DNA from 4 places in the Streptomyces sp. BL1 genome. Region 3 is predicted to be linked to each of the others. Evidence: riboswitches for the same ligand, from Rfam matches in the RefSeq annotation. Region 3 holds a riboswitch; each other region holds the start of a gene.
The links. Region 3 has a riboswitch for cyclic di-AMP ahead of AC3AGO_RS18575 (M23 family metallopeptidase). Riboswitches for the same ligand answer to the same signal wherever they lie in the genome.
Positions count from the first base shown of each region.

Region 1: another riboswitch for cyclic di-AMP. It lies ahead of AC3AGO_RS20105 (transglycosylase SLT domain-containing protein); the one in region 3 lies ahead of AC3AGO_RS18575 (M23 family metallopeptidase).
Region 2: another riboswitch for cyclic di-AMP. It lies ahead of AC3AGO_RS23310 (transglycosylase family protein); the one in region 3 lies ahead of AC3AGO_RS18575 (M23 family metallopeptidase).
Region 4: another riboswitch for cyclic di-AMP. It lies ahead of AC3AGO_RS10470 (M23 family metallopeptidase); the one in region 3 lies ahead of AC3AGO_RS18575 (M23 family metallopeptidase).

Region 1 is NZ_JBXYWZ010000002.1:4,550,352-4,557,691, forward strand. It holds gene AC3AGO_RS20080 (VOC family protein) at 1-379, opposite strand, end outside; gene AC3AGO_RS20085 (TIGR03668 family PPOX class F420-dependent oxidoreductase) at 583-1,011, opposite strand; gene sph (sphingomyelin phosphodiesterase) at 1,133-2,152, opposite strand; gene AC3AGO_RS20095 (GNAT family N-acetyltransferase) at 2,306-2,812, opposite strand; gene AC3AGO_RS20100 (hypothetical protein) at 3,021-3,515, shown strand; cyclic di-AMP (ydaO/yuaA leader) riboswitch at 3,818-3,981, shown strand; gene AC3AGO_RS20105 (transglycosylase SLT domain-containing protein) at 3,984-4,820, shown strand; gene AC3AGO_RS20110 (GNAT family N-acetyltransferase) at 5,357-6,475, shown strand; gene AC3AGO_RS20115 (DUF4232 domain-containing protein) at 6,722-7,340, shown strand, end outside.
Region 2 is NZ_JBXYWZ010000002.1:5,309,658-5,316,997, forward strand. It holds gene ppdK (pyruvate, phosphate dikinase) at 1-1,916, shown strand, start outside; gene AC3AGO_RS23310 (transglycosylase family protein) at 2,157-3,407, opposite strand; cyclic di-AMP (ydaO/yuaA leader) riboswitch at 3,416-3,611, opposite strand; gene AC3AGO_RS23315 (response regulator) at 4,097-4,882, opposite strand; gene AC3AGO_RS23320 (oxidoreductase) at 4,966-5,883, opposite strand; gene pcaDC (bifunctional 3-oxoadipate enol-lactonase/4-carboxymuconolactone decarboxylase PcaDC) at 5,977-7,149, opposite strand; gene pcaB (3-carboxy-cis,cis-muconate cycloisomerase) at 7,181-7,340, opposite strand, start outside.
Region 3 is NZ_JBXYWZ010000002.1:4,200,999-4,208,338, reverse strand. It holds gene AC3AGO_RS18590 (PPOX class F420-dependent oxidoreductase) at 14-418, shown strand; gene AC3AGO_RS18585 (hypothetical protein) at 378-1,442, opposite strand; gene AC3AGO_RS18580 (aldo/keto reductase) at 1,514-2,485, opposite strand; gene AC3AGO_RS18575 (M23 family metallopeptidase) at 3,328-4,482, opposite strand; cyclic di-AMP (ydaO/yuaA leader) riboswitch at 4,739-4,956, opposite strand; gene AC3AGO_RS18570 (PP2C family protein-serine/threonine phosphatase) at 5,244-6,386, opposite strand; gene AC3AGO_RS18565 (PP2C family protein-serine/threonine phosphatase) at 6,635-7,340, shown strand, end outside.
Region 4 is NZ_JBXYWZ010000002.1:2,358,965-2,366,304, reverse strand. It holds gene AC3AGO_RS10480 (M16 family metallopeptidase) at 1-303, shown strand, start outside; gene AC3AGO_RS10475 (M16 family metallopeptidase) at 330-1,700, shown strand; cyclic di-AMP (ydaO/yuaA leader) riboswitch at 1,922-2,080, shown strand; gene AC3AGO_RS10470 (M23 family metallopeptidase) at 2,095-2,931, shown strand; gene AC3AGO_RS10465 (GntR family transcriptional regulator) at 3,070-3,774, shown strand; gene AC3AGO_RS10460 (HPr family phosphocarrier protein) at 3,887-4,171, opposite strand; gene AC3AGO_RS10455 (bifunctional acetate--CoA ligase family protein/GNAT family N-acetyltransferase) at 4,311-7,103, shown strand; gene AC3AGO_RS10450 (DUF5998 family protein) at 7,168-7,340, shown strand, end outside.

The DNA.
Region 1 (7,340 bases), 350 kb from region 3:
CGCTCCCGTAGGGGCGGGTGATGATCTCCAGGACGTGCCCGTCGGGGTCCAGCCAGTAGACGCCGCGGCCGCCGTCGTTGTGGTTGATCTCGCCGGGCCGGGTCCGGTACGGGTCCGCGTAGTACGTCAGGCCCGCGTCCTGGATCCGCCCGAAGACGGCGTCGAACTCGTCCTCCGAGACGAGGAACGCGTAGTGCTGCGGCGTGATCGGACTGTCGCCGGCGTCGGCGAAGTCCAGCGCGACCTCGTTGCCGGTGACGACCGGGAGGAACGGGCCGTACTGCGGCGCCACTTCCAGTCCCAGCAGGGTGGCGAGGAAGTCCGCTGACGCCTTTTTGTCAGTGGCGTGCACGATGGTGTGGTTGAGCGCGATGGACATACCGGGGATCTCCTTCGGTCCGGTGCCGGCGTTCGCCTGCTGTCTTCTCGCCTCTCCAACGAGCCCGCGCCGCAGGTCACTCCCGTACGGGGCTCGGCCTTTCGCCGTAGTCCCGAGGCCCCGGCACGGGAGCCCCGGCACGGGACCGGAGACCGAGGCCCAGGGGCCCGTACCCGTACCGGACCCGTACCTGGAACCGCCCCCTACTCCGCGGCGGACCAGCCGCTCCACCGGCCGACGGCGATCTCGACGAGGGGCCCGTCGGGCGGGTGCGCCCCGTACTGCGGGTACTTGGCCATCAGGTCCTCCACGGCTGCGGCCCGCTCCGGGTCCCCCTCGGGGAAGTCCCTTACGTGCGCCGAGCCGTCGGCGCGCGCCCACCACAGCTGCGTCCAGTCCTCGTCGTACTCGTCGGCGAGAAGGCAGACGGCGCTGTTGGCAAGCATGTTGGCGAGCCGCTTGAGCTGACGGTGCCGTTTCGGCTTGTGGTCCACGGCGAACACGACGGTGTCGCCGCGGACCACGAACGTCACCGGCACCAGGTGCGGCCGGCCCTCCTCGTCGGCGGTGGCCAGCCGCACCACCCTGGCCGCCGCGAACCGTCGGCGTGCCTCGTCCTCGCTCAGCCGCATGCGACCGACGCTACCCGCCCGTACCCGCCCCGTAGGGGACCCCGTACGGGACCGGCACGGCGGCACACGGGACCCCGCGGCGGCACACGGGACCCCGGACCCGGGCGGGTACGGGCGGGGCTCAGCCGGCCGTCAGCGGATAGTGGTCGGACAGATCCGTGTACGTGTAGCGCTTGCCCCAGCTGGAGACGGTCCACGGCGCGGACCGACGCTGCAGGACCTCGTTGCTCCAGCCGTCCGGACGGGCGTGGCCCTTGCGGTGCAGCACGTAGTCCAGGTCCTCGCGCGGATCGTCCGGGTAGCGTTCGGCGGCGATGGAGTTCTGCTCCGTGTCGAACGAGTACGGGTGCCCGGTGCGCGCGTCCGCCGGGACCAGGCCGGCGTTCTCCAGCATCGAACCGTACTCGTCGCCGCGCGAGTCGACGTTCAAGTCCCCGGCCACCATGACCTGTTCGTCCGCGGGGATGTGCTTCGCGTCGAGGAAGGCATCGATCTCCCGGAACTGCGCGGCCCGGTCGGCGACGGCCTTGCCGCTGCCGCAGCTGCTGTCGGTGGACTGCGTGTGCGTACCGACGACGTGCACCTTGGTGCCGTTCACGTCGAGAACGGCGTACAGGAAGCCCTTGTTGGACATCGCGTCCGAGCCGCACGCGTCCTTGTAGATGTGCTGCTCCTTGTGCACGACGGGCCACTTGCTGAGCAGCGTGACCCCGCCGTCCTCCGGGGTGGCGCCCGACCAGGCGCCGCCGGTGGCGTCCCAGCCGCTCTTCGACCGTCCGACGACGGGCGTCTGGTACGGGTACCCGTCGGCGGCGTTGGCCTTCAGCGCCTCCGAGGAGGAGTTGTCGAACGCCTCCTCCAGCACGACCACGTCGTTCCCCCGGAACCAGTCCGCCGCCGGAATCTCCCGGGCCCGGTGGTCCTGGCCCCAGTTGGGATACAGGTTCTTGCTCATCAGGAAGGCGTTGTAGTTCAGCACCTTCAGCCGCGGGGGCGCGCTCCGCGCGTTCTCCGCCGTCGTGGGCGTGGGCGCGGCCTGGGCGGGGGGCTGTGCCGAGTACGGCCGCCGTACCCGCGAGGGCTGCGACCGCCACGGCGACGGTTCTGGACATACGTGGACGCGTCCGCACGGAAACTCCAGAGGTGTGGGGGGCTTGGGTTCCGCCCACATCCAACCAGCCTTCGTTACCTGCCGGTAGCGGGCGGGTGAAGGCCGTCGGCTGTCGCTCGGCGCACCGGCCGCGGGCCCTTGCCGTACGGGGCGGCCCTAAGGGGATGCCGTACGGGGTGGGCCCTAATGGGCGCGCCGCGACACGTCCAGCGACAGCGGAATGGAGTGGTCGGCGAACCCCAGGGAGCGGTAGAGGTGTTCGGCGTCCTCGGAGGCGTGCAGGTCGACACGGGTAACGCCGCGTGCGGCGAACCAGTCGAGCAGCGCCTCCATGGTGGCCCGCCCGTGACCGCGCCCCCGGTACCGGTCGTCGGTGCACACGCTGAACACGAACCCGAAGAGCCCCGCCGGATGCAGCGGAGCGGCCAGCCGCTCCTCCACCGTGCCGACGGCGCACGCCGCGAGGTGCGGGGCGGTGGGGCGCCCGGTCGTGGGTACGTCGCCGTCCACGACGAAGGCACCCATGCACCGCGCCCCCTCCGGGACGGCCAGCTGCCGCCGTGCCGCGTCCTCCGCGGTCCGCTCCCACTCACCGGGCTCGTCGGCCCCGTGCATCGCCACGAACATCTCCCGCCGCAGCCGCACCAGTTCGGCCGCGTCGTCCACCGTCGCCTCTCGCACCTCACTCATGCGCCAAATCCTAGAAACCCCCACCCCGCACGTCTCCCGGATACCCCCGCTGCCCAGCGCGCTCGCCGGCCCGGCCCGTCCTGAGTCAAGGACCCGTATGGATTCCGCTTCCGGCGCCAGGAGGGCGCCAAGGTCTCGGCCTCCTCGCGTTCTCCGGCGGCTTCCGGCGCCACACTCACGGTGAAGAGATCAGCAGGAGGCGGTCCCCATGCCGGAAACCCACCGCAGCCTGGCCGGTGACCTGGCGCTGCCGTGCGCCTACGCGGTGTCGGCGGTGCTGATCGCCGCCCTCAAGCTCGCCGGAGGCCTCACCCATCCGACACTGGCGCTGTCCCTCTTCGCCACGCTCACCGTGTGGACGGCGGCGCTGGCCGGGCCCCGCAGGGCGTTCGGCGCGGCCCTGATCTGCTGGCTGTTCCTCGACGGATTCGTCATCAACCGGATGTCCGACCTGGGTTGGGCCCCCGTGGACAGAACGGCCCTCGCCGCGCTGCTCGCAGCGGCCGCGCTGGGCGCCGGCGCCTCAGCCGCCACCCGCTGGAAGCGAACCCACCTGCGATGCGCCCCCGTAGAACACCCCACCTCTCACGCACCCTCAACACCCCACGAGCGCACGGAACATGACCGCGTTAACTCTCCGGGCCGAAACGAGGCCGCCCCGCTCACGGCAGCACCCAAGGCTGTCCGTTATCGTCGGGTTTAGGTGCATAGGGAATCTTCGCGAATTCACCGGCGCTTTCTCCCTGGACGGCCTTTTGGGGGCATCGGTTCCACCCGCATCCGGTGATTCGCATCACGTTATGCGGCGTCAGTTCCCGGGCCGCCTCCGCTCATTTCCCCGCCACCCGAGGAAAGTTGGGCCGGAGAGCCGTGATGGGAATTCCCGGATATCCGTCTCCGCTATCCGCCGACAGGGCCGGAAAGGGGAATGCGGGCCTTGTTTCCCGCCGTATTTCTCGCCTACGTTCAGCCTCATCCGGGCGGAACGCCGAATCCTGCCGCCGTCCGGTCACCGCACCCATTCCCCACCACGTACGGCAGGAGCGGGGGAACCGCGCAGACCGCCGGTCCGGAACACGGAACGGCTAGGGGTGAAGCCGTGAGACCGCGGCCGGGCAGCTCCAGCCCGAACCCGACAGCTCACCTCGCAGGCGACGGAGAGGAACGCACCATGCCCGCACGAGGCAAGCACCGTCGTCCCAGGCCCGGGTTCAGGAACGGCCGTCTGAACCGCGGTTTCGTCGTCGCCGGAACCGGCGGCGCCGCCCTCGCGCTGCCGGCGATCGGCGCCGCGTCCGCCCACGCCGCGCCCGCGCAGACCGCCGCCAAGCCCGCGGCAGCCCAGACCGCGGCGTCCAAGCAGACGGCCGCGCAGACCGCCGCCTCCGCACGCTCCGGTTCCCCGACTTCCGCGTCCGGAAAGGGAGTTGCCGCGCAGCAGAACCGTGCCACGACGTATTCCGTGGCGCTGGGGGATTCCCTCCAGAAGATCGCCGAAGAACATTCCGTTCCCGGCGGCTGGAAGGAGCTGTACGAGGACAACCGTGCGGCCGTGGGTGGAAATCCGGAGATGATCCACCCCGGGCTCAAGCTGACGATCGGAGCGAACTCCGGTGAGCAGTCGGGGGTTTCGGACGCGTCGGCCGAGAAGCGTGCCGACAGGAGCGCCGAGCGGCCCGCGGCGTACGCCGACAACCTCGACGGCTGGATCAGGGAATCGCTGGACATCATGAAGCGGCACGGAATCCCCGGCACGTACGAGGGAATCCACCGCAACATCATGCGCGAGTCCGGCGGCAATCCGCAGGCCACCAACGGCTGGGACTCCAACGCCGCCGCCGGTACGCCCTCCAAGGGCCTCCTGCAGGTCATCGCGCCGACCTTCGAGAGCTACCACGTGCCCGGCACCGCGCAGGACAGCCTCGACCCGGTCGCCAACATCACCGCCGCGTGCAACTACGCCGCCGACCAGTACGGCTCCATCGACAACGTCTCGGGCGCCTACTGACCGCCGCGGCCGGCCGCTCACGGTAACCGGCCGCTCGTACAGACAGACCGAAGGGCACCTCCCGCTCCGGGAGGTGCCCTTCGGCCTGCTGTACCGGGGGGGCGACGGCTCCGCGGACCGTCCCCGCGCAGCCGTATCCGGACAAAGCCCCAAGTCGTGACATTACACAGTGAGTTCTGTCGCATGGCCGTTACAACGGACACTCTGGACAGAATGCACTCGGCCTTGCGAAGTTTGGAGCCTGTTCAACGGCCCGTGTCCCGGCCGCAGCCCCGTGGACACCGCGCCCCGGAGAACGGGCAGCGCAGCACGGGGAAACGGGCAGCGCGTCACGGGGGAACGGACAGCGCAGCAGCACGGGGAACGGAAACTGGGGGAGCGGTCGTCCATGCGAGCCAAGCGGCCCAATCGGTCCATGCGGTCCATGCGGTCCAAGCGGGCCACGCGAGTCGAGAACAGTGAGCCACACGCCTTACGGGTCCGCGCCACAGCCGGCGCGTTCCTCGCCGAGTCCCCGGAAGGGCGGTCGAGCTGAAGTGGACATCACGATCCACAGAACCGACGAGCTGAGTACGTCGCTCCGCCGGGCCTGGCACGGGGCGATGGACGAGTCGCCCGAATACGCCAACCCTTTTCTGGCACCCGAGTTCGCGGCCGGAGTCGGCATACACCGGAGCGGGGCGCGGGTGGCGGTTCTGCGCGAGGGCGGAGAGCCGGTGGGCTTCCTCCCGTACGAGCGCAGCGCGTTCGGCGTCGGCCGGGCCATCGGGCTCGGTCTCTCCGACTGCCAGGCCCTCGTGCACCGGCCCGGCGTCACCTGGAACACCCACGAACTGCTGCGCGCCTGCGGGCTGTCCGTCTTCGAGTTCGACCACCTCGTCGACGCGCAGAAGCCCTTCGGCCCGTACGTGACGGGAACGTTCGCCTCGCCGGTGGTCGACCTGGCACCCGACGAGGACGACAACACCCCTGATTCCGGCGGCAGTTACGCGGACTGGCTGCGCGGCGCGTACCCGGGGCAGGCCAAGACGACCCTGAAGAAGGAACGCCGCCTGGCGCGCGACGTGGGCGAGATCCGGTTCGTCTTCGACGAGCGCGATCCGCGGATGCTGCGCAGACTCATGAGCTGGAAGTCTGCCCAGTACCGGCAGACGGGACGGATGGACCGGTTCGCGCGGCCGTGGATCGTCGACCTGACGGACCATCTGTTCCAGGTCCGCGAGGAGCACTTCACCGGCGTGCTGTCCGTGCTGTACGCGGGCGACCGCCCGGTGGCCGCGCACTTCGGACCGAGGTCGCGTACGGTGCTCGCCGCCTGGTTCACCACGTACGACCCCGAGTTCCACCGCTACTCGCCGGGCCTCATGATGCACCTCCGCATGATCGAAGCGGCGCGCCGGAACGGCATCCACCTCATCGACTTCGGCCGCGGCGAAAAGGAGTACAAGGACTGGCTGAAGACCCGCGACCTGCACGTGGGCGAGGGCTTCGCGACCCGCCCGCACCCGGTGTCGGCGGCGTACCGCACGTGGCGCCGCCCGGTACGCGGCCTGCGGAACACGGTCCTGGCCCACCCCGCCCTGCGCGAACCGGCAGACCGCCTCCTCAAAACAGCCGCCACCCTCCGCCCCACCCGCCGTACAGACTCCAACTGACCGCCACCGCCCCGCCATTGCCCGCACGGCCCTCGTCTTCCCCGGCTGCCTCACCAACTCAGGAGGTTGCGGGGCTGGTTGAGGCGGAGCTCGGGCCAGGCAGATGACCGTGCGGCGACGTCTTGGCGAGCCGTGAGGCCAATACGCTCGTGACAGAACGGAGACGAGGCGGAGGACCGCCTGTAACTCGGTGCGAGATACAAATACTTCCGACCACATGCACCGCGCTACTCATGGGGGAACACCGTGAAGTACACCCGCACCACCGCTTTCGCTGCCATCAGCGTCGCCGCCGCCCTGTCGCTCACCGCCTGTGGCAACGACGGCTCCGGGACGGACACGTCCTCCAAGGGCTCGTCGTCCTCGTCTTCTTCGCCCTCGGGCGGTGGCTCGAAGTCGGAGGGCGGTTCGGGCTCCGGCGGTTCGGGCTCCGGCGATTCGGAGGCGAGCAACGCGAAGTCGGGCTCCGGTGAGGACACCGAGGCCCGCGCCGACGCCGCGAACGGTGCGACGAAGACCGGCGGCGGCAAGGACAAGTTCTGCAAGACGGAGGACCTGGCCATCGACGCCAAGGACGCCGCGCCCGACGCGGACTCCGGCAGGATCGACATCACCATGGTCAACCGGGGGTCGACCACCTGCTCGGCGACGGGCTTCGCGGGCGTCGACATCAAGGACGCCGACAAGACCTCGAACCCCGTCGAGCGCGGCCAGGCCCAGCCGCGTATCACCAACCTGAAGCCCGGCGACGCCGCTGTCTTCAACCTCGCCTACGACATCGACAAGAGCGGCGAAAGCCTCTCGCACCCGACCAACATCCAGGTCACGCCCCCGAACGAGACCCACGCCGTGAGCCTGAAGTGGC
Region 2 (7,340 bases), 1.1 Mb from region 3:
CGGCCAGCGGCCACCAGGGCGTGTACGGCGACTACTTGCAGAACGCGCAGGGCGAGGACGTCGTCGCCGGCATCCGCAACACCGTGCCGCTCGCCGACCTCGAACAGCTCGACAAGAAGTCCTACGACGAGCTGATGCACATCATGGAGACCCTGGAGACGCACTACAGGGACCTGTGCGACATCGAGTTCACCATCGAGCGCGGCAAGCTGTGGATGCTGCAGACCCGCGTCGGCAAGCGCACCGCCGCTGCCGCCTTCCGGATCGCCACCCAGCTCGTCGACCAGGGCCTGATCGACGAGGCCGAGGCCCTGCAGCGGGTCAACGGGGCGCAGCTCGCGCAGCTGATGTTCCCCCGCTTCGACAGCAACGGCGGCCTCAGCGGCGAGGGCATCGCGCAGATCGGCCGGGGCATCGCCGCCTCGCCGGGCGCCGCGGTCGGCAAGGCGGTCTTCGACTCGTACACCGCCGTGAAGTGGTCGCGCTCCGGTGAGCGGGTCATCCTCATCCGCCGCGAGACCAACCCGGACGACCTCGACGGCATGATCGCCGCCGAGGGCATCCTGACCTCGCGCGGCGGCAAGACCTCGCACGCGGCCGTCGTCGCCCGCGGCATGGGCAAGACCGCCGTGTGCGGTGCGGAGGAGCTCGAAGTCGACACCAAGCGGCGGCGGATGACCGCGCCGGGCGGCACCGTGATCGACGAGGGCGACGTCGTGTCCATCGACGGCTCGACGGGCAAGGTGTACGCGGGCGAGGTCCCGGTCGTGCCGTCGCCGGTCGTCGAATACTTCGAGGGCCGTACGCACGCGGGCGCCGGCGACGAACTGGTGCAGGCCGTGCACCGGATCATGTCGTACGCCGACCGGAAGCGCCGGCTGTCCGTGCGGGCCAACGCCGACAACGCGGAAGACGCCTCCCGCGCACGGCGGTTCGGCGCGCAGGGCATCGGCCTGTGCCGCACCGAGCACATGTTCCTCGGCGAGCGGCGCGAACTGGTCGAGCGGCTCATCCTCGCCGACACCGGCGAGGAGCGCGACGAGGCGCTGAACGCGCTGCTGCCGCAGCAGAAGGGCGACTTCGTCGAGCTGTTCGAGTCGATGGACGGGCTGCCCGTGACGGTGCGTCTCCTCGACCCGCCGCTGCACGAGTTCCTGCCCGACATCACCGAGCTGTCGGTGCGCGTCGCGCTCGCCGAGTCCCGCGAGGACGCCAACGAGAACGACCTGCGGCTCCTCCAGGCCGTGCACCGGCTGCACGAGCAGAACCCGATGCTGGGCCTGCGCGGCGTACGCCTCGGGCTGGTCATCCCGGGCCTGTTCAGCATGCAGGTACGGGCCATCGCGGAGGCCGCCGCCGAGCGGAAGGCCGCCAACGGCGACCCCCGCGCGGAGATCATGATCCCGCTGGTGGGCACCGTGCAGGAGCTGGAGATCGTCCGCGAGGAGGCCGAGGCCGTCATCGCGGAGACCGAGCAGAAGTACGGGGTGGAGCTGGGCCTCTCGCTCGGCACCATGATCGAGCTGCCCCGGGCCGCGCTGACGGCCGGTCAGATCGCGGAGTCCGCCGACTTCTTCTCCTTCGGCACGAACGACCTCACCCAGACCGTGTGGGGCTTCAGCCGGGACGACGTGGAGGCCAGCTTCTTCACCGCCTACCTGGAGAAGGGCATCTTCGGCGTCTCCCCGTTCGAGACCATCGACAAGGACGGCGTCGGCGCGCTCGTACGGAACGCCGCGGAGGCGGGCCGGGCCACCCGGCCCGACCTGAAGCTCGGCGTGTGCGGCGAACACGGTGGCGACCCCGACTCGGTGCACTTCTTCCACGAGGTGGGGCTCGACTACGTGTCCTGCTCGCCGTTCCGGATCCCCGTGGCGCGACTGGAGGCCGGGCGCGCCGCCGCCAACGACGACTGACCATCCCGGGGCGCGCTCAGCGCGCCGGCTTCCGGGCCCTCACGCCGCGCACCACCCTCACCGGCGGCGCCGGGCCCGGGGCCCCGGAGGGGGCGGCACCTTGTGCGGAGGTGCCGCCCCCTCAGTTTTTGTTCCGGGGTGGCGCGGGCCCCAACGGCCGGATGCCCGGCACCCCTTGAGGGAGTGCCGGGCATCCGGTGCTCAGACCCTTGCGCCACCGTGTGGCTGCTGCGAGACGGCTCAGATGTTGATGCCGTGCTGCTGCATGTAGGCGACCGGGTCGATGTCGCTGCCGTACTCGGGGCCGGTGCGGACCTCGAAGTGCAGGTGCGGGCCGGTGGTGTTGCCGGTGTTGCCGGAGACGGCGATCTGGTCGCCGGCGCCGACCTTCTGGCCGGCCTGCACGGTGGCCGAGGTGAGGTGGCCGTACTGGGTGTACTTGCCGTCCTCGCCCTTGATGACGACCTCGTTGCCGTAGGCGCCGCCGTTGCCGGTCTTCACGACGGTGCCGTTGGTGACGGCCTTCACCGGCGTACCGGAGTCGGCGGTGAAGTCGACACCGGTGTGGCTGCCGCTGGACCAGCTGCCGCCGGACGCCTTGTAGGGCGTGCTGGTCTGGCTGTTCACGGGCTTCACGTAGTCGCCCTGGGCGCTCTTGGCGGCGGAGGCCTTCTGCTGGGCCTGCTGCTCGGCCTTCTCGGCGGCCTTCTTCGCCTGGTCGGCCTTGTCCGCGGCAGACGGGGCCTGCTGCGAGGCGCCGCCCTGCGGGGTGGCGCCGGAGTCACCGGAGCCGCCCTTCAGGTCGAGCTTCTGACCCGGGAAGATGACGTTGGCGTCCTTGCCGATGGTCTGCTTGTTGTCCTGGTACAGCTTCTGCCAGCCGCCCTGGACGCCCTTCGCGTCGGCGATCTTGCCGAGCGTGTCACCGGTGACGACCTTGTACGCGGTCGTGCCGGCGTTCTGCGGGGTGTAGTCCTGCTTGGGCTCGGACTTCTGCTGCTGCGGCTTCTCCTGCTGCTGCGGCTTCGCGTCGCTCTGCTGCTGGGACTTCTGCTGGTCCTGCTGCTGCGAGGACTTGTCGGAGGAGAACTGCGGCTCACCGCTGTTCTGGCTCAGACCGGCCTTGGGGCCGCAGTTCGGCCAGGCGCTGGGGCCCTGCTCGGCCAGCACCTTCTCGGCAATCTTGATCTGCTGTTCCTTGCTGGCCTCGCCGGCGCTCGGCGCGTACTTCGTACCGCCGTGGGCCTGCCAGGTCTGCGAGTCGAACTGCAGACCGCCCGAGTAACCGTTGCCCGTGTTGATGGACCAGTCGCCGCCGGACTCGCACTGGGCGACCTTGTCCCACGTGCTCACCGGCGCGGCCTGGGCATTGCCCGCGCCGAGCAGCGGAAGCGCGATGCCCGCGCCGCCGGCGGTCAGCGCCAGCGAGATACGGGCCATGCGGCGGGTCTGCTGACGGCTGTTGCGAGCGCGCTCAGAGATAGTGGCCATAAAGCTTCTTCGTTCCTCTCCTGCGCCTGCGAGGTGAGCTGTCGGATTCGGGCTGGAGATGCCCGGCCATTCGTGAAAGCGCTCCTTGACGCTTTCCACGGGATGGCTTCACCCCAAGCCGTTGCCTGCACCGATCGGGTGCGGGCACGGCACTTACCTGGTTCCCCCGCTCCTGCCGCCCTGTGAGTCGTGTGTATCCGCGAGACCGGGCGGCAGGATTAGGCGTCCCGGTCACGGAGCCGCCGCATGGGACGTGCGGTGGCGGCATGAACAGTAAGCAGACGAAATTCGCCATCACAAGGAACTGGACAGATCAGGGCACGTGTACAGATCCCCTACATTCCGTGGCCGGAGTTGATCTACCCGCCAACTCCCGTTGCCGTGTGGGGAGTTGAGGAGGCCCGTCTGACATGAACGCCGAACAATGGCGGAAACGGCGGCCGTTCTTGTGACCCGACTCACCGAGTTCCTGTGGTTTGGGTCACTGAATTACAAGATTCGATCTTGTGGCGTACGGCATTCGGGGGAAGATCAATGCGGAAAACGATCAGCACGCGCGGGAGGGAAAGTGACTGCCGTCACGGATGGCTGATCCGGCGCCAGTTCCCCGGAGAGCGGCGGCAGTACGACGCGCCGTACTTTCCAGAAATCCGTGAAATCCGGGAGGGTTTCTGCAGGGGCGGAAAAGGTCAGTCCGTACGGCCGGTGCCGGGCACCGCTGTGTCCGGGGAGGAGGCCGAAGGGGAAGAAGAAGCCGCGCCGTCCGGGTGATAGCGGCGCTCCGGCCGGCCCGTCGTGCCGTACCGCAGCGTGACCCGGGCACTGCCCGTGGCCACGAAGTGCTCCAGATAGCGGCGGGCGCTCACCCGGGACAGGCCGCTGCGCTCCGCGCACTCCGAGGCCGACACCCCCGCCCCGTCCTGGCACGCGTCGAGCGTGGCCCGCACCAGTTCGGAGGTCTGTTCCGTCAGCCCTTTCGGCAGCGGCCTGCGGTGTCCGCCGGCGTCCTGGCCGGCGTTCTGCGAGCCGGCGAAGATCCGGTCCACGTCGTCCTGGCCCGGAGCGGACAGCGAGGCCAGCTCGCGGCGCCGCTCCGCGTACCGCCGCAGCCGCTCCTGGAGCAGCTGCGGTTCGAACGGCTTGATGATGTACTGCACCGCCCCGCCGCGCTGGGCGCCCCGTACGGTCTCCGCGTCCCGGGCGGCGGTGACCACCAGCACGTCCGGGCCGTCCTCGGGGGCGCCGTCGCCGCGCAGGCCGCGCAGCACCTCCAGGCCGGGAACGTCGGGCAGATAGATGTCCAACAGGACCAGATCCGGCTGCAGTTCACGGAAGAGCGAGAGGGCCTCGGTGCCGTTGTGCGCGACGCCCGCGACGGTGAAGCCCGGGACGCGCTCGACGAGAGTGCTGTGCAGCCGCGCGACCATGAAGTCGTCGTCGACGACCAGTACGCGGACAGCGGGCCTCTCGTTCATGCGCGCCACCGTAGCGCACGGGTCACGACGGGCTGTATGCCACGTCACACGTGCCGGCCGGGCCCGGCCGGCGGGGGCCGGGCTCAGAGCGCGCCGTAGCCGACCCCGGTGAGGTGCTCGGACGCGGCCCACAGCCGTTCGCCCGCCGTGTCGTTGAGGGTCCACGGTGCGCGCCACGAGGGGGCGGGACCGCCGCGGACGCCGAGGATGCGCGGCCCCGCGAAGGAGTCGCCGGGCAGCCCGGGCTCCGTCGCCGCGTACAGCACGGGCGCCGCGCCCAGCTGCGCCGAGGAGGCGACCAGGCTGTTGCCCGCCTGCATCACCCGCTCGGTGAACGGGCGGCCCGCCATCCGCGCGCCCTTCGTCTGCAATTCGGTCGCCGAGTACCCGGGGTGTGCGGCGGTGGCCGTCAGGTCCAGGCCCTTGCGGCCCGCGCGGCGGGCGAGTTCGTGCACGAAGAGCAGGTTCGCCGTCTTGGAGGCGCCGTAGGCCGTCCAGCGGCGGTAGCGGCGCTCGCTGTTGAGGTCGCCCATGTCGATGTTGGCCAGCAGGTGCATGAGGCTGGACACCGTCACGACACGGGCGCCGGGCGCGGCCAGCAGCCGCTCCAGCAGCAGCCCCGTGAGGGCGAAATGGCCGAGGTGATTCACCCCGAACTGCATCTCGAAACCGTCCGCCGTGCGGGCGTACGGAACGGCCATCAGGCCCGCGTTGTTCACCAGCGTGTCCACGCGGTCGTACGGGAGGGAGTCCGCGAACGCGCGGACCGACGCCAGGTCGGCGAGGTCGAGCGGGCGGAACTCCACGTCCGCCTCCGGGACTTCGCGCCGCAGCCGCGCCGCGGCGTCCTCGCCGCGCTCCGTGCTGCGGCAGGCGAGAACGACGCGCGCGCCGCGGCGCGCGAGCTCCCGGGACGTGATGTAGCCGAGGCCGCTGTTGGCTCCGGTCACGACGACGGTGCGGTCGGCCTGCGGGGGGATGTTGCGCGCGGTCCAGCCCATGCGGCCAGCGTAATCGCGAACACGCCGGTTGGGCAGTACGCGCCCCGCGCCCGCGCCCAAGAAGCGGGGGGCATTGCCCCCGCTTTCGCCGGATTACCCGTCGAGGTCGTCGAAGACCTTTTGGGCTGTGGCGAAGGCCGAGTTGGCTGCCGGGACGCCGCAGTAGACCGCGGACTGGAGGAGGACGTCGCCGATCTGGTCGCGGGTGAGGCCGTTGCGCAGGGCCGCGCGTACGTGCATCGCCAGCTCGCTGTAGTGGCCGTGCGCCACCAGCGCGGTGAGCGTCACGCAGCTGCGCTGCTTGCGGTCCAGAGCGTCGCCCGTCCAGATCTCGCCCCACGCGTAGCGGGTGATGAAGTCCTGGAAGCGGGCGGTGAATTCGGTGGTGCGGGACACCGCGCGGTCCACGTGCGCGTCGCCGAGCACGGCCCGTCGTACCTCCATGCCCGCACGGTGCCGCGCGCCGTCGTCCGCGGGCGCGGACGCGTCGCCGAAGTGGGCCAGCAGCGCGGCGGTGACCGCCTCGGGACGTTCCGCGCCGGCGAGGTGCGCCGCGCCGGGGAGCTCCGTGAGGGCCGCGCCGGGGATGCCGTCCGCGATCTCCCGCGCGTGCGACGGCGGCGTCGCGGGGTCGTCGCGGCCCGCCACGACGAGGACCGGCGCCCCGATGCGGGACAGTTCGCCCCGCAGGTCGTACGCGGCGAGCGCCTCGCAGCAGGCCGCGTACCCCTCCGCGTCGACGGCCCGCAGGTCCTCGATCAGGGCCGCGCCGCGCTCCGTCTTCTCGAAGCCCGGCGCGAACCACGTGCCGGGCCGGCTGGCGACCATGGCCTCGGTGCCGTCGGCCCGCACGGACGCGGCACGCGCCCGCCAGGTGTCCGGGTCGCCGAACCGGGCCGAGGAGCAGACGACGGCCAGCGACGCGACCCGCTCCGGGTGGTGCGCCGCGAGGTACAGGCCGACGGCACCGCCGAGGGACACCCCGGCGTACGCGAACCGGTCCCAGCCCTGCGCGTCGGCCAGCCGCAGTACCTGCGCGGCGAGGTCGCCGACGGTCGCCGAGCCGTCGGTGGGGAGCACGCCGGAGGGTGAACTCCCGTGCCCCGGAAGGTCCCAGCGCAGCACCCGGTGGGCGCGGGTGAGCGCGGGCAGCTGGGGTTCCCAGAGGGCGAGGGAGGTGCCGAGGGACGGGCCGAGGATCAGCGGGGTGCCGTCGGCGGGGCCGTCCAGGCGGTGGTGGGGGAGGGGTGCGGCGGTGCCGGCCATCGTGGGTGGTCTCCGATGCGTGGGTGTCGGGTCAGCCGTCGTGTCCCGCCGCGGGCGGTGCGGGCCGGGCGGGCTGTGCGGAATGCGGGGCGCGTGGGGTGCGGCGCAGCGCGCGGTCGGTGAGGACGGGGGCGCTGCCCACGTACCGCGCGGGGTCGGTGAGTTCGCGCAGCCGCTCCTTGCCGAGCAGG
Region 3 (7,340 bases):
CGCGTTGTCGAGGATGCTGACCCGGTACGACCTGGGGGTGTTGGTCACCCTCAAGCGCGACGGCCGGCCGCAGCTGTCGAATGTCAACTACATCTACTCGCCGCAGAAGCGCCTCGTCCGTGTGTCGATCACCGCGGACCGTGCCAAGGCGCGGAACCTCGCCCGGGATCCGCGGACCAGCTTCTACGTCACCAGCAAGGACGGCTGGTCGTGGGCGGTCGCCGAGGGGAACACCGAGCTGACGCCCGTCGCGCAGGACCCGGGCGACGCGACCGTCGACGAACTGGTCGAGGTCTACAGCCTGATCCGCGGCGATCACCCCGACTGGGACGAGTACCGCGCCGCGATGGTCGCGGACCGCCGGCTCGTCGCGCGGATCAACGTGGAGCGGGTGTACGGGCACATCCAGCGCCGCTGACCCGTACGCCCGGAGCAGGTGCCCCGGCCCGCAGCGCGGCACGGACCGTACGGACGAGCTGCGCCGGATCCTCGCGCACCGTCTGTGGAGTGACCGTGATCACGCGCAGGCCGTGTTCCTCGATGCGCAGCCGCCGGGCCTGGGTGGACTGCCAGGCGTCACGCTCGAAGTGGTGCTCCGCGGAGTCCACTTCGAGCACGACGCCGTGATCCGGCCAGTACGCGTCGGGCCGCGCGATCCACCGCCCGTCCCCCGTCACCAGGTCCGCGTTCCACAGGGGCTCGGGCACTCCGGCGCCCCGCAGCACCCCGCGGGCGTCCCCCTCGGCCACGGAACGCACCCCGGCCACGAGCTCCTCCGCCGCCCCGCGCACCAGGGGCAACCGCAGCAGCCGCCCCTCCCGCAGCTCCGTCACCAACTCCCCCACGGTGCACCCGCCCCGCCGTTGCACCGCCGCGGCGAGCTGCGCCCGCAAGGCGTCGGGCAGCCCCTCCCAGCGCGCCGCGGCATCCGCGGCGGCCCGGGCCGGAAGGGTGCAGGGCACACCGTCGGGCCAGCCCCACCAGGACGGCCACCGTTTCGTACGGACCCGCCGTACGTACCCCTGACATTTTGCGCCCCGCCCCACGGGGACGAGCACCGGCACCGTCTCCACCGCATCGCGCCCGCTCCGCAGCCCGCGCAGAGCCAGCGCGGCCTCGCCGGTGACGAGCGCACCGGGTACGGCGCCGGGACGCAGCGGCCCCGATCCGGACCCTGACACCGACCCCGAGCCGGCCCCCGACCCCGACCCCGACGCGAACAGCGCGGCGGCGAGCGCCCGTTGTGCCGGGTCGGGCGGGCCCGTCTGGAGCAGGAAGACCCCCGGCAGCAGGCGCTGCCAGGGGCCGCCGGCACGACATCGCCGGGTGACCGACGTGGAACTGAGCCCCGCTGCCTCCAGCTGCGTACGGGTCGCCAGGCCGCGTTGGCAGCGGGCGAGTCCGGCGATCGCGTCGAGATCTGCCGTGGTCCGTCCGGGCATGGCCCCCGCCCCGTCGTGCGTCGTACCGTTCGTTCAACGAACAGTACGACGCACCACCGACAACGGCCCTGCTACGCCGACGCGACCGTCAGACTCGCGACCTCGGCTTCCGTCAGGGGCGTGTCGGCTGCCGCGAGCAGGGCTGGGAGTTGGTCGACCTTGCGGGCGCTGGCGATGGGGGCTGTGACCGTGGGCTGGGCCGCGAGCCAGGCGAGGGCGATGGTGGCGGGGGACGCGTCCCGCGACTGGGCGATCTCCTCCAGGGCCCGGAGGACCTTCTGGCCACGGTCGGACGCGAGGTAGTCCGCGACACGCGAGGCCCGCGCGCCCTCGGGCTGCTGCCCGGGACGGTACTTGCCGGTCAGGAAGCCGGACGCCAGCGCGTAGTACGGCATGACGCCCAACCCCTCCCGCGCCGCGAGCTGTTCGAGCTCACCCTCGTAGGTGTCGCGCGACATCAGGTTGTAGTGCGGCTGCAGCGCGACGTAGCGGGCGAGGCCCTCGCGGGAGCTGAAGTCGAGGGAGGCCTGGAGGCGGGCCGGGGTGATGTTGGAGGCCGCGATCTCGCGGACCTTGCCCTCCTTCACCAGCTCGTCCAGAGCGGTGATGATCTCCGAGACCTCGACGCTCTCGTCGTCGAAGTGCGTGTAGTACAGGTCGATGTAGTCCGTACGCAGCCGCCGCAGCGAGTCCTCGACGCCGGCCTTGATGGCCGGTGCGGAGAGGCCCTTGTTCGGGGGCAGCGCGCCGACCTTCGTCGCGAGGACGACCTGCTCGCGTACGGTGCTGCCGCGCTCGGCCAGCCAGTTGCCGATGACGGTCTCGGACTCGCCGCCCGAATTGCCGTCCACCCAGGCCGAGTAGACGTCGGCCGTGTCGATGAAATTGCCGCCGGCGGCGAGGTACGCGTCGAGTACGGCGAACGAGGTCGGTTCGTCCGCGGTCCAGCCGAAGACGTTGCCGCCGAGGGAGAGCGGGGAGACGGCCAGCGTGCCGAGAGGGCGCCGGTCCTCCGCGGAGTGGGAGTGAGAGTCAGAAGCCATGATCCCGACCGTAACTCCGTCCCGGCCACAACTCCCCTCGGAACGCCCACCGGACCGGAAAACCGGCGGCCCTGGTGTCGGGGGGTGAGCCACCAGAGCCGCCGGGGTCATGAGGGACGTGAGTCCGAGGACGTGAGTCCCGAGGACGTGAATCCCGAGGACGTGAGTCCGAGGGGCGCAGTCATGAAGGGCCGGGCTGAGGGCCGGGCTCCGCGGCCACCCCCGTACGGGCGCCTGCCCTACGGGATCGGCCCGTACGGGTCCTGGCCCCTACGGGAGGGCGCCCCTACGGCAGGGCCCCCGTTCGCCGCCGCCCCGTCCCCTCCTTGGTGTACCGCCGTGCAGGTCCGCAGGTCGGATGGTGCGTTGACCGGGCGGTTCCGCCGGCGGGCCGGGGCGGCGGCGTGCCCACGTCACCTGCGTGGTGGCCGGTGACGTGACATCTGCGGTACGGGGGCCGTGCTCCGGTACGAAGAGGCCGGGGTACCCGCGCACCGCCCGCCGAACCCCGAGGCGCAGGACGGAAGTAGAGAGCGGGCCGGCCCAGGAGCCCCGAGTCCGGCGGACCGGACCACGAGCCCCGCCGCCGAGTCCGGCGGACCGGACCACGAGCCCGGGGCCGGGTCCTGCGGACCGGACCAGAAGCCCTGCCGGGCCCGGCGGACCGGGCCCGGCAGGCCAGACCCGCCGCCCGGAGCCGGCGGCCCGGGACCGACCACAACCGGCCGGCCCCGAAGCCCTCAAGACCACAAAGCCCCAAGCCCCGAAGGAACCGAAGGCCCCCGAAGGTCCCGGAAGGCCCCGGAGATCCAGAGACCCCCAAGCCCCCAAGCCCCCGCCCCTCAGACGCTGAGGCCCTTCCCCCGCAGCCAGGCCAGTGGGTCGACCGCGTCGCCGCCGCCCGGGTGGACCTCCACGTGCAGGTGCGGGCCCGAGGAGTTGCCGGTGGAGCCGACCCGGCCGATGACGTCGCCGGTGTTCACCTTCTCGCCCGCCGACTTGTTCATCGACGAGAGGTGGCAGAACCACAGCTCCGTACCGTCGTCCAGCTCCAGCACGATGCGGTAGCCGAACGAGCCCGCCCAGCCCGCTTCCTTGATGGTGCCGGTGTGGATGGCCTTCACGGGGGTGCCCGTAGGGGAGGCGAAGTCCTGGCCCGAGTGGGTGGACTGCCACATGCCGCCGGAGGCGCCGAAGCCCTCGGAGAGCGTGTAGTTGGAGACCGGGACGGTGAAGGAGCGGGCCAGCTTGGCGAGTCGGGCGGCCTCCGCCTTGCGCTGCTTCTCCTCCTCGATCTTGCGCTGCTTCTCGGCCTCCGCCTTGCGTTCGGCCTTGGCGTGCGCGGCCGCCTTCTCCGCTGCGGCCTTCGCGGCCTGCTGCGCCGCGGCCTCGCGGGCCTGCGCGTCGGCCTCGTTCTGCTGCTGGTCGGCCTGCGCGAGGATGCGGGAGCGGAGCGCCTCGCCCGCGTCGGTACGGCCGGCCTCGGTGTCGCCGTCGGTGAGGCCCGCCTGCGTGAGGGGCCGGCCGGCGGCCACGGTGGTCTCGTCGTCCGAGCCGCTTGCCATCAGCTTGTCGACGCCGGGTATCTCGTCGGCGCCGGGGAGCTTGTCGGCCGCGGAGGCCAGGTCCGGCATCGAAATGGGCGCCGGGGCCTTGTCCTTGGCGGTGGCCATGCCGCCCGCGCCGACCGCGGCGATCATGCCGACGCCGAGGACGGCACCGCTGCGGGCCATGCCGCCGCTGCGCTGCTTGCCCACGCGGTGTCTGCCGCGGACGGGGCGGAGGGAGTCCTCGGTGGGGTTCCACTCGTCCCACTGCTCGCTGTCGTCCCGCGCGTCGGGCGGTCCGTACGCCACGCGGGGGAGGACGGAGGTGGCCGAGGGCGCGTCCCCGGAAAGGGAGTCCCCGGAGAGGGAGTTCCCCGACAGGGGTTCCCCTGACAGGGATGGGCCGGAGGGTGAAGTCCCGTACGGGGAGGGGCCGTAGGGGTCGGCCATGCTGCCGTACTCGTCGTACGCGGGCCGCGGCCCGCCGTGGGTGCCGTACGCGCCGCCCTGCGGCTCGTACGCACCGCCCTGCGGACCGTACGCACCGCCGCCGGACCCGTACGCGCCACCGGGCCCGTAGGAACCGCTGTGAGTACCGCCGTGGATGGTGCCGTGCTCGGTGCCGTACTCGCGGCCGCCGAAGGGCGGTTCGCTCACGGGCGAGGCTTCGGGGGCATGCCTCATGGACGCCACGGGTGGCGCTCTCCTTTCCTTCCTTCTCGCCTACCGGGTTAGCTGACGGGTTCGGAGCAGGAAGGTCTCCTACGGGCGCCTCGTGGGAGAAGGCGTCCGATTCACCCCGGACCTCTCCGGACGGCCCTTACGGGTCCGGCCGTTGAGGAACCCTTCTCCGGCGGCATCGTCGACGCCCGGCTGAGAAGGGGTGGTTCCCCGGTTCCCTCGGTGCTGTAGCTATCGAGTTGTGACTCGTGGTGCCGCACTTACAGGATTCGGCGACGGCGCACGGTGCCGTCTCTCGTGACGGCAGTGACGACCGCGCTGCGTTATCGAACGTTAATAGAGCCGGGCCCCGGATTCCAAGCCGTTCCGGTGAATTTGTAGTCGGGTTTGCCAGGCACTTTTCCCTCACACAGGGTCAATTGGGGCGCAGAATCACGCGTTTTGCGCCACGTACTCGCGGAGAGTGACGAACACGGAGCGGCATCGGCCCCGTTGACACGCCGTCACGTCAGCCGCCGGCCTTCACGTCGTCACCACGACTTCGCACTCGCCCCGTGATCAATGTGATCTTGAGCGGTACGCCGTGCCGCGAGCAGCGCCATGTCGTCGGTCGTCCCGCCGCCGCCCGTGTACGCCTGAACGTCCGCCATCACGGCGTCGAGCAGCGCGTCCACGGTCCCGAAGCGCTGCCCCGCCAGCTGCTTCACCGGCTCGTAGAAGGCGCCGTCGACCGCGGACCGGGCCTCCGACAAGCCGTCCGTGTAGAGGAGGAGTTGGGCGCCGGGCGAGAAGCGGACTTCCTCGGCGTGGTCCGGCCACCGCCCCAGCTCCGGCATCCCCAGGGGCAGCGCGTGGACCGAGGGGTCGACGGAGCGCACCGACCCGTCCGGGTCCAGCACCAGGGGGGCCGGGTGGCCCCGGTTGACGATGCGCAGGGTGTCGGGCCGGCCGGCGGGCAGTTCGGCCAGCACCGCCGTCGTGAACCCCTCGAACTGGTCCAGCCCCTGCCGCCGTTGGCCCTCCCGCTGCAGTGCCCCCTCCAGCCGCGCCGCCAGCCCCTCCAGCGTCCACTCCTGCTCGGCCGCCTCCCGGAAGGCGCCGATCACGATGACGACGGCCTCCACGGCGCCGAGTCCCTTGCCCCGTACATCACCGATCAGCATCCGCGTCCCGTACGGGGTTTCCTGTACGGCATAGAGGTCCCCGCCGATCCGCGCGTCGGTCTGCGCCGCCTGGTAGCGCGCCCCGAACTCGAGCGTCCCGATCCGGCCGGGCGGCAGCGGCAGAACGGCGCGCTGCGCGGCTTCGGCGATGCCCCGCGCGGAGGCGAGCGCGGCGTCGCCGCGGCTGAGCACCCGGTTGATGAAGACGGCGAGCGCGCCGACGGTGACGATCGTCAGCGTCCGCATGACGGCGGACAGACCGTCCGCTCCGACGTCGACGAGCAGCAGGTACGCGAAGCACAGCGAGGAGACCACGCCGGTGAGGGCGGTGCAGCGGATGCCGCAGAAGGGGGCGGCGACCAGCGGTGCGGCGGAGAAGAAGGGCGCTCCGGTGATCGCGGGATTGTCGGAGACCGCTTTGCAGAGGAGGCCGAGGACGATCAACAGAGCCGGAACCCAGCGGGCGTACACCGGCTTGTCCCTGCCTATGGCAGGCACTCTCTCCCGCACCAGTCCGCTCCCTCTGTTCCCGCTGTCCCTGTGCTGAGGCACCCGACCAATCTGGCCCGTCCCGTACGGGTCGGCCAGTTGACCTCCCCCATTCGCCCCGCCCCCGGCCGCTCCCGCCGCGCGGGCCGCGCCGCGGAACGTTCCACTGGAACGACTAGCCGGCAAGACGACCGGCCGGTAGGACGGGTCGGCGACGGCCGGAGACCGGTGTCCGGGGCATCGGAATGCCGCACGAAGGAGCGCGATCGGTGGGTACGGGCAGGGCCCTCACACAGGCGAGACCCGCCGCGTGGCCACCGGCGTGGATGCGCTGGCTGCCCCCGGTGCTCATCGTCCTCGCGGTCGTCCTGGAACTGGGCGCGCCGCCCCGGTACTTCTTCGGTTCGCTCCTCAGCGCGGCCGTGCTGCTCGGCGCACTCGTCTACCGGCCGCCGGCGACCGCCGCGACGGGCGTCACCTGCGTCGTCATCCTGCTGGTGCTCAACCTCGCCGACAGCGACGAGTACGACGCGCACATCGGCGGCTCCCTGGTGACCCTCGGCGTGGTCATCGTGCTCGTCACCCTGCTGTCCCTGGCCCGGGTGCGGACGCTGCGTCAGCTGAACCAGGTGCGGGCCGTCGCCCAGGCGGCCCAACTCGCCCTGCTGCGGCCCCTGCCGGAGCGTATGGGCCCCGTACGGATGGCCGGCTTCTATCAGGCGGCCACCGACGAGGCGCTCATCGGCGGCGATCTGTACTGCGTACGGCAGAGCCCCTACGGGCTGCGGGTGCTGGTGGGGGACGTACGGGGGAAGGGCATCGGTGCGACGGGGACGGTGGCCACGGTGCTGGCGTCGTTCCGCGAGGCGGCCACGGTCTGCCCGGACCTGCCGGAGGTCGCCGACAGGATCGAGGCGTCGCTGGCGCTGGACCGGGAGGACGCGGCCTCGGGGATGGTCTCCGGGATCGGCCCGG
Region 4 (7,340 bases), 1.8 Mb from region 3:
GAGGGGCCCACGCCCGAGGAGATGGAGCGGGCGCAGGCGCAGTTGGAGCGCGAGTGGCTGGACCGGCTCGCGACGGTCGGCGGCCGCGCCGACGAACTCTGCCGGTACGCCGTGCTGTTCGGCGACCCGCAGCTGGCCCTGGGCGCGGTCGGCCGCGTCCTGGAGATCACCGCACAGGAGGTGCAGGCCGTCGCCGCGGCCCGGCTGCGCCCCGACAACCGCGCGTCGCTGGTGTACGAGCCGACCACCGAGCACGCCGACGCCGAAGCAGCCGCAGACGAGAACGAGGAGCCGGGCCAGTGAGCGACGCCGCCGCCCCCACCCCCGAGATGACCTTCCACCCGCAGCCGCACGGCGGGCAGCCGAAGCCCTGGGCCTTCCCGGCACCCGAGCGCGGCCGGCTGGCCAACGGGCTGACCGTGCTGCGCTGTCACCGCCCCGGCCAGCAGGTCGTCGCCGTCGAGATCAGCCTGCAGGCGCCGCTGGACGCGGAGCCGGAGGGCCTGGACGGCGTCGCCACGATCATGGCGCGGGCGCTGTCCGAGGGCACCGACAAGCACACGGCCGAGGAGTTCGCCGCCGAGCTGGAGCGCTGCGGCGCCACCCTCGACGCGTACGCCGACCACCCGGGCGTCCGGGTCTCGCTGGAGGTGCCGGTCTCCCGGCTGCCCAAGGCGATGGGCCTGCTCGCCGACGCGCTGCGCGCCCCCGCCTTCCCCGACGGCGAGATCGAGCGCCTCGTCGCCAACCGGCTGGACGAGATCCCGCACGAGCTGGCCAACCCGGCCCGCCGGGCCGCGAAGGAGCTCTCCAAGGAGCTGTTCCCCGCCGAGTCCCGGATGTCCCGGCCCCGGCAGGGCACCGAGGAGTCCGTGGCACGGATCGACGCCGCCGCCGTCCGCGCCTTCTACGAGGCGCACGTCCGTCCCGCCACCGCGACCGCCGTCGTCGTCGGCGACCTCGCGGGCACCGACGTGGACGCGGCGCTGGCCGACACCCTCGGCGCGTGGACCGGCTCCACCGCCGAGCCGCTCCCGGTGCCCCCGGTCACCGCCGACGACCGCGGCCGGGTCGTCATCGTGGACCGTCCCGGCGCGGTGCAGACCCAGCTGCGGATCGGCCGGATCGGTCCCGACCGGCACGACAGCGCCTGGCCGGCCCAGGTCCTCGGTACCTACTGCCTGGGCGGGACCCTGACGTCCCGTCTGGACCGGGTGCTGCGCGAGGAGAAGGGCTACACGTACGGCGTGCGCGCCTTCAGCCACGTGCTGCGCTCCACCCCGGACGGCGCGGGCGCCGCGCTGCTCTCCGTCTCCGGCTCCGTGGCGACCGACGTGACCGGGCCCGCCCTGGCCGACCTGTGGACGGTGCTCCGCACGCTCGCCGAGGGCGGGCTGACGGACGAGGAGCGCGACGTCGCCGTGCAGAACCTGGTCGGTGTCGCCCCGCTGAAGTACGAGACGGCGGCGGCCGTCGCGGACACGCTGGCCGATCAGGTCGAGCAGCACCTGCCGGACGACTTCCAGGCGCAGCTGTACGCGCGCCTCGCCGAGACCGGCACCGTCGAGGCCACGGCGGCGGCGGTCAGCGCCTTCCCCGCCGACCGGCTCGTCACCGTGCTCGTCGGTGACGCCTCGCAGATCGCCGAGCCGGTCAGGGAGCTGGGCATCGGAGAGGTCACGGTCGTCACCGGAGGCTGAGGACAGGCAGAACGCCGCGAAACCCACGAAGCCGGGCGGGACTTCCCGCCCGGCTTCGCCGTTGTCCGGAGCATGTTCGCCGTATGTCTGAATTGCCCATTGGTGCCCCGGTGTCGGGTGTGGCATGCCCAACAAACGGCCCGATCGGCTTGGTGGTTCATTGATGTCCCATTTAGCTTCGTTGCCGCTGTTCGTCAGAAGTGACCGCGCCCGCGGCCGACGCGCAGTGATCGCCGAGTCCCCGTACGGCGCGAGCCAGGGGAGCCGGGGACCCACACGTCCCTTGGGGTGAATCGGATGCCTCCGCACGGAGGTGTCCGTAGGAGACCTTCCTGCTCCGAACCCGTCAGCTAACCCGGTAGGCGAGACGGAAGGAAAGGAGTTGCGCCAGCTCATGGCGTTCACCCGTGCCACCGGTAAGCATCGTGCGCCCAGTCGGACCCGCCGTCGCGTGTCCGCGGGCGCCGCGGGCATAGCCGGCCTCGCCGCAGTCGGCGTCGTCGGTACCGTCGCCTCCCCGGCCTTCGCCGACGGCCCCTCCACCGCCCCCTCGGGCGACACCGGCCTCACCCAGGCCTTCGACGTGGACGGCCGCGTCGCCGACGCCGTCGCCCACCAGGCCGACGTACAGCAGACCGCCGCCGAGAAGGCGGAGGTCGAGGCCGCGGCCAAGAAGGCCGCCGCCGAGGCGAAGCAGCAGGCCAAGGAGGCCAAGCAGAAGGCCGACGAGGCGAAGCGCAAGGCCGCGGCCGAGAAGGCGAAGAAGGAGCGCGAGGCCAAGGAGAAGGCGGCCCGCGCCGCCGAGGCCAAGCGCGCCAAGCTCAACGGCTACGTGGCGCCCGTCGGGCACCCGCAGCTGTCCACCCCGTACTCGGCGTCCAGCGGTCTGTGGTCCTCCGGTTCGCACACCGGCGTCGACTTCCACGCCGGCATCGGCACCCAGGTGAAGTCCGTCGCGGCGGGCGAGGTCGTGGAGGCCGGCAACGGCGGCGCGTACGGCAACAACGTCGTCATCAAGCACAAGGACGGCCACTACAGCCAGTACGGCCACCTGTCGTCCATCGGCGTCTCCGTCGGCCAGTCGGTCACCGCCGGCCAGCAGATCGCGCTCTCCGGCAACACCGGCAACACCACTGGTCCGCACCTGCACTTCGAGATCCGCACGGGTCCGGACTACGGCTCGGACATCGACCCCGTGGCGTACCTGCGCTCGCAGGGCGTCACCCTCTGACGCTCCGTCGTCCAGCAGTACAACGCAGCACAGGAACCCCCGGCCGGAACAACGGCCGGGGGTTCTTTTCACGCCGTATTTACCTGAGCGGTACGCACTCCGTCGGAAATTCGACGCGGTTGCCATACAGTTCTGTGCATGGGAAATACCGGGTCTCCGAGTGTGCGTGAACGCGGACTCTGCACGGCAATCCGCGACGATATCGTCGGCGGAACATTCCCACCCGGTGCCCGGCTCACGGAGGAACTCCTCGCCCGGCGGTACGGCGTCTCCCGGGTCCCGGTCCGCGAGGCGCTGCGCACCCTGGAGTCCGAGGGCTTCGTTGCGACCCGCCGGCACGCGGGCGCGTGCGTCGCCGAGCCCACCGAGCGGGAGGCGGCCGACCTGCTCGACATCCGCGCGCTGCTGGAGCCGCTCGGCGCGGCCCGCGCCGCGCAGCGCCGTACGCAGGCCCATCTCAAGGTGCTGCGCGGCCTGGTGAGGCTGGGTCAGCAGCGGGTGGACTCCGGGCACCTCTCCGACCTGCGGGCCCTGGAGGACTGGTTCCACGAGACGCTGGCGCAGGCGTCCGGCAGTCCCGGGCTCACCGGGCTGCTCACGCAGGTCCGCCGCAAGATCGCCTGGATGTACGCGGTCGACCTGCCGCTGCGGGCCACCGCCGTCTGGCAGGAGTACGGGGCGATCACGGACGCGGTGGTGCGCGGCGACGCGGACCGCGCCAGGGTGCTGACGGCCCAGCACGTCGAACGTTCCGCTGTGCTGCACCGGTTGCGCAGGCCGCCGGGGAAAGCGGCGGTGAGCGGAACGAAACCTGGCGTCAATACGGCGCGCGACCGCATTTAACACTCCCCGTATACAAAGAACGGAGGGAATTCACGGGCTGCGCCTGCGTGAATTCCCTCCGCCTGTTGTGCACGGAACCGGAAGTCCGGTTGTCCGGAAGTGGTTTCCGGAATCAGACCGTTTCCGGGAGCTCCTCGAGGCCCTCGGCGACCAGCTTCGCCAGACGGTCGAGCGCGGCGTCCGCGTCATCCGCCTCGGAAGCCAGCACGATCTCGTCGCCGCCCTCCGCGCCGAGACCCAGGACGCCGAGCATGGAGGCGGCGTTCACGGCGTTGCCGTCGTCGCCCTTCTTCACGGTGACCGGGACGCCGGCGGCGGCAGCGGCGCGGCAGAAGATCGAGGCGGGGCGGGCGTGCAGGCCCTCGGCCCAGCCGACGGAGACGCGGCGCTCAACCATGGTGTAGCCCTTCGGGTTGTTGCTGTGGTGACGGTTGTCCAAACCAGTCTTGCACGGGCCGAGCAGAACGCCTGTGCCCACCTGGACCGGGCCTGTCCGCCCCGCTGTCACCTCGCTCATCAGGGCCTAACCTGACCCCATGCAGTCCCCGGCGGAACGCGCGTACCCCACGCACTGGGAGGCCGACGTCGTACTGCGCGACGGCGGAACGGCCCGGATCCGGCCCATCACGACGGCCGACGCACAGCGGCTCACCGACTTCTACGAGCGGGTCTCCGACGAGTCGAAGTACTACCGCTTCTTCGCTCCCTACCCGCGGCTGTCCGACCGCGACGTGCACCGCTTCACCCACCACGACTACGTCGACCGGGTGGGGCTGGCGGCCACCGTCGGCGGCGAGTTCATCGCCACCGTCCGCTACGACCGGATCGACTCCACGGGACGCTCGGCGACGTACCCCGCCGACGAGGCCGAGGTGGCCTTCCTCGTCCGCGACGACCAGCAGGGCCGCGGCGTCGCGTCCGCGCTCCTCGAACACATCGCCGCCGTCGCGCGGGAGCGCGGCATCCGCAGGTTCGGCGCCGAAGTGCTGCCGGCCAACAACAAGATGATCAAAGTCTTCACGGACGCCGGATACTCCCAGCGGCGCAGCTTCGAGGACGGCTCCGTCCATCTGACGCTGGATCTGGAGCCCACCGAGCGCTCCCTCGCCGTGATGCACGCCCGCGAACAGCGGGCCGAGGGGCACTCCGTCCAGCGGCTGCTCGCCCCCCGCTCGGTCGTCGTGATCGGCGCGAGCCGCAGCCCGGGCGGCACCGGCCGCGCCGTGCTGGAGAGCCTCCGTACGGCGGGCTTCACCGGGGACACGTACGCCGTCAACAGCCGCCTCCCCGAAGGCCGTACGGAGATCGACGGGGTGCTCGCGCACCGCTCCGTCGCCGAACTGCCGGAGCCCGTCGACCTCGCCGTGGTGGCCGTGCCGGCCGCGCAGGTCACCGGCGTGGTGCGGGAGTGCGGCGAGCACGGCGCGCAGGGTCTCGTCGTGCTGTCGGAGGGCTTCGGCCGCGACGAGCAGCGCGAACTGGTGCGTCTTGCCCGCTCGTACGGGATGCGGATCGTCGGGCCGAACGCCTTCGGGCTGATGAACACCTCCTCCGCGGTACGGCTCAACGCGACCCCCTCGCAGCAGGTGCCGGAGCCCGGCCGCACCGGGCTGTTCACCCAGTCCGGGGCCATCGGCATCGCCCTCCTGGACGGGCTGCACCGGCGCGGTACGGGCCTGTCCACCTTCGTCTCCGCGGGCAACCGCGCGGACCTCTCCGGCAACGACCTGCTGCAGTACTGGGACGACGACCCGGACACCGACGTCGCGCTGATGTACCTCGAATCCATCGGCAACCCGCGCAAGTTCACCCGGCTCGCGAAGCGGATCGCGGCACGCAAGCCCGTCGTCGTCGTGAAGGGCGCCCGGCACAGCGCGAGCGCGCCGCCGCCCGGCCACGCGGCACCGGTGTCCCACACTCCGGACGCGACCGTCTCGTCCCTGCTCCGCCAGGCCGGAGTGATCATGGTGGACACGGTCACCGAACTCATCGACGTGGGCGCCCTGCTGGACCGCCAGCCGCTCCCGGCCGGGCCGCGCGTCGCCGTCCTCGGCAACACCGAGTCCCTGTCCCTGCTCACGTACGACGCCTGCCTCGCGCTCGGCCTGCGCCCGGGACCGGTCACCGACCTCACCACCTCGGCCAGCCCCGACGACTTCCGCGCGGCGCTGCGCGCGGCCCAGGACGACCCCGGGACGGACGCCGTCGTCGTGACGGTGATCCCGTGGGTGGGCAGCACCCCGCTCGAAGAGCTCGCCGACGCGCTGCGCGAGGCCTCGGGGGAGAAGCCCGTCGCCGTCGTCCACCTCGCCATCCAGGGCCTCGACACGGCCCTCGCCCGGCGCGGCATCCCCTCCTACCCGGCGCCCGAACGCGCGGTGCGCGCCCTGTCGGAGGCCGTCGGCTACGCACGCTGGCGCCGGGACGCGGAACACCCGGGCCGCGTACCGGAGTTCGACGACATCGACGAGCAGGCCGCGTCGGAGCTCCTCGCCCGCGCCACCCGCGGGGACGCCGGAAACTCCGGGGACGACGGCGGCGACGAGAAGGCCGCCGGCGGGGAGACGTCCGCCGTACCGGCGGCGGGGCAGCGCGAGCACCGGCCCACCACCGTGTCCGCCACCACCGGGGAGCGCCGCCGCAGCCACCCCCTCACCCCCGACGACACCGCGGCGCTGCTGGGCCACTACGGCATCGCCGTGCAGCGCACCAGCCCCGCGCACACCCCCGACGAGGCCGCGGAGGCCGCGGCCCGGCTCGGCTATCCGGTCGCGCTGAAGACCACCGCGCCCCATCTGCGGCACCGCGCCGACCTCGGCGGGGTGCGGCTCGACATCGCGGGCGAGGACGAACTCCGGCGCGCCTGGGGCGAGCTGACCCGGACCCTGGGCACCCCCGAGGAGCTGCGGCCCGTCGTCCAGCCGATGGCCCCGCGCGGCGTCGACACCGTGATCCGCGCCGCCGTGGACCCCGCGATCGGCGCCGTACTGTCGTTCGGCCTCGCCGGGCCGCCGTCCGAACTGCTCGGCGACACCGCGCACCGCCTGGTCCCGGTCACCGACCGGGACGCGTCGAGCCTGGTGCGGACGATCCGGACCGCGCCGATCCTCTTCGGCTGGCGCGGCGCCCAGCCGGTCGACACGGCGGCGCTGGAGGAGCTGCTGCTGCGGGTCTCCCGGCTGCTCGACGAGCACCCGGAGATCGTCACCGTCGACCTGGAACCCGTGGTCGTCGCGCCGCGGGGGCTCACCGTGCTCGGTGCGACGGTCCGCGCCGCCGAGCCTCCGCCGCGCACCGACCTCGGCCCCCGGCGGCTGCCCGCCTACTGAACGGGGCTCCGCCGCGGGTGCAGCAGCGCACGAGCCCCGCCCCACGGCCCGTAGGATGGCACCCATGGCGAAGACCGGTACGACGACCCAGGGGCTGCGCTCCGCGATCGAACGCAGTGGCTACTACCCGGCTCTCGTGGCCGAGGCCGTCGAAGCGGCCGTGGGCGGCGAGGCCGTGGCCTCCTATCTCGTCCATCAGGAGACGACGTTCGACTCGAACGAAGTGCGCCGCCATGT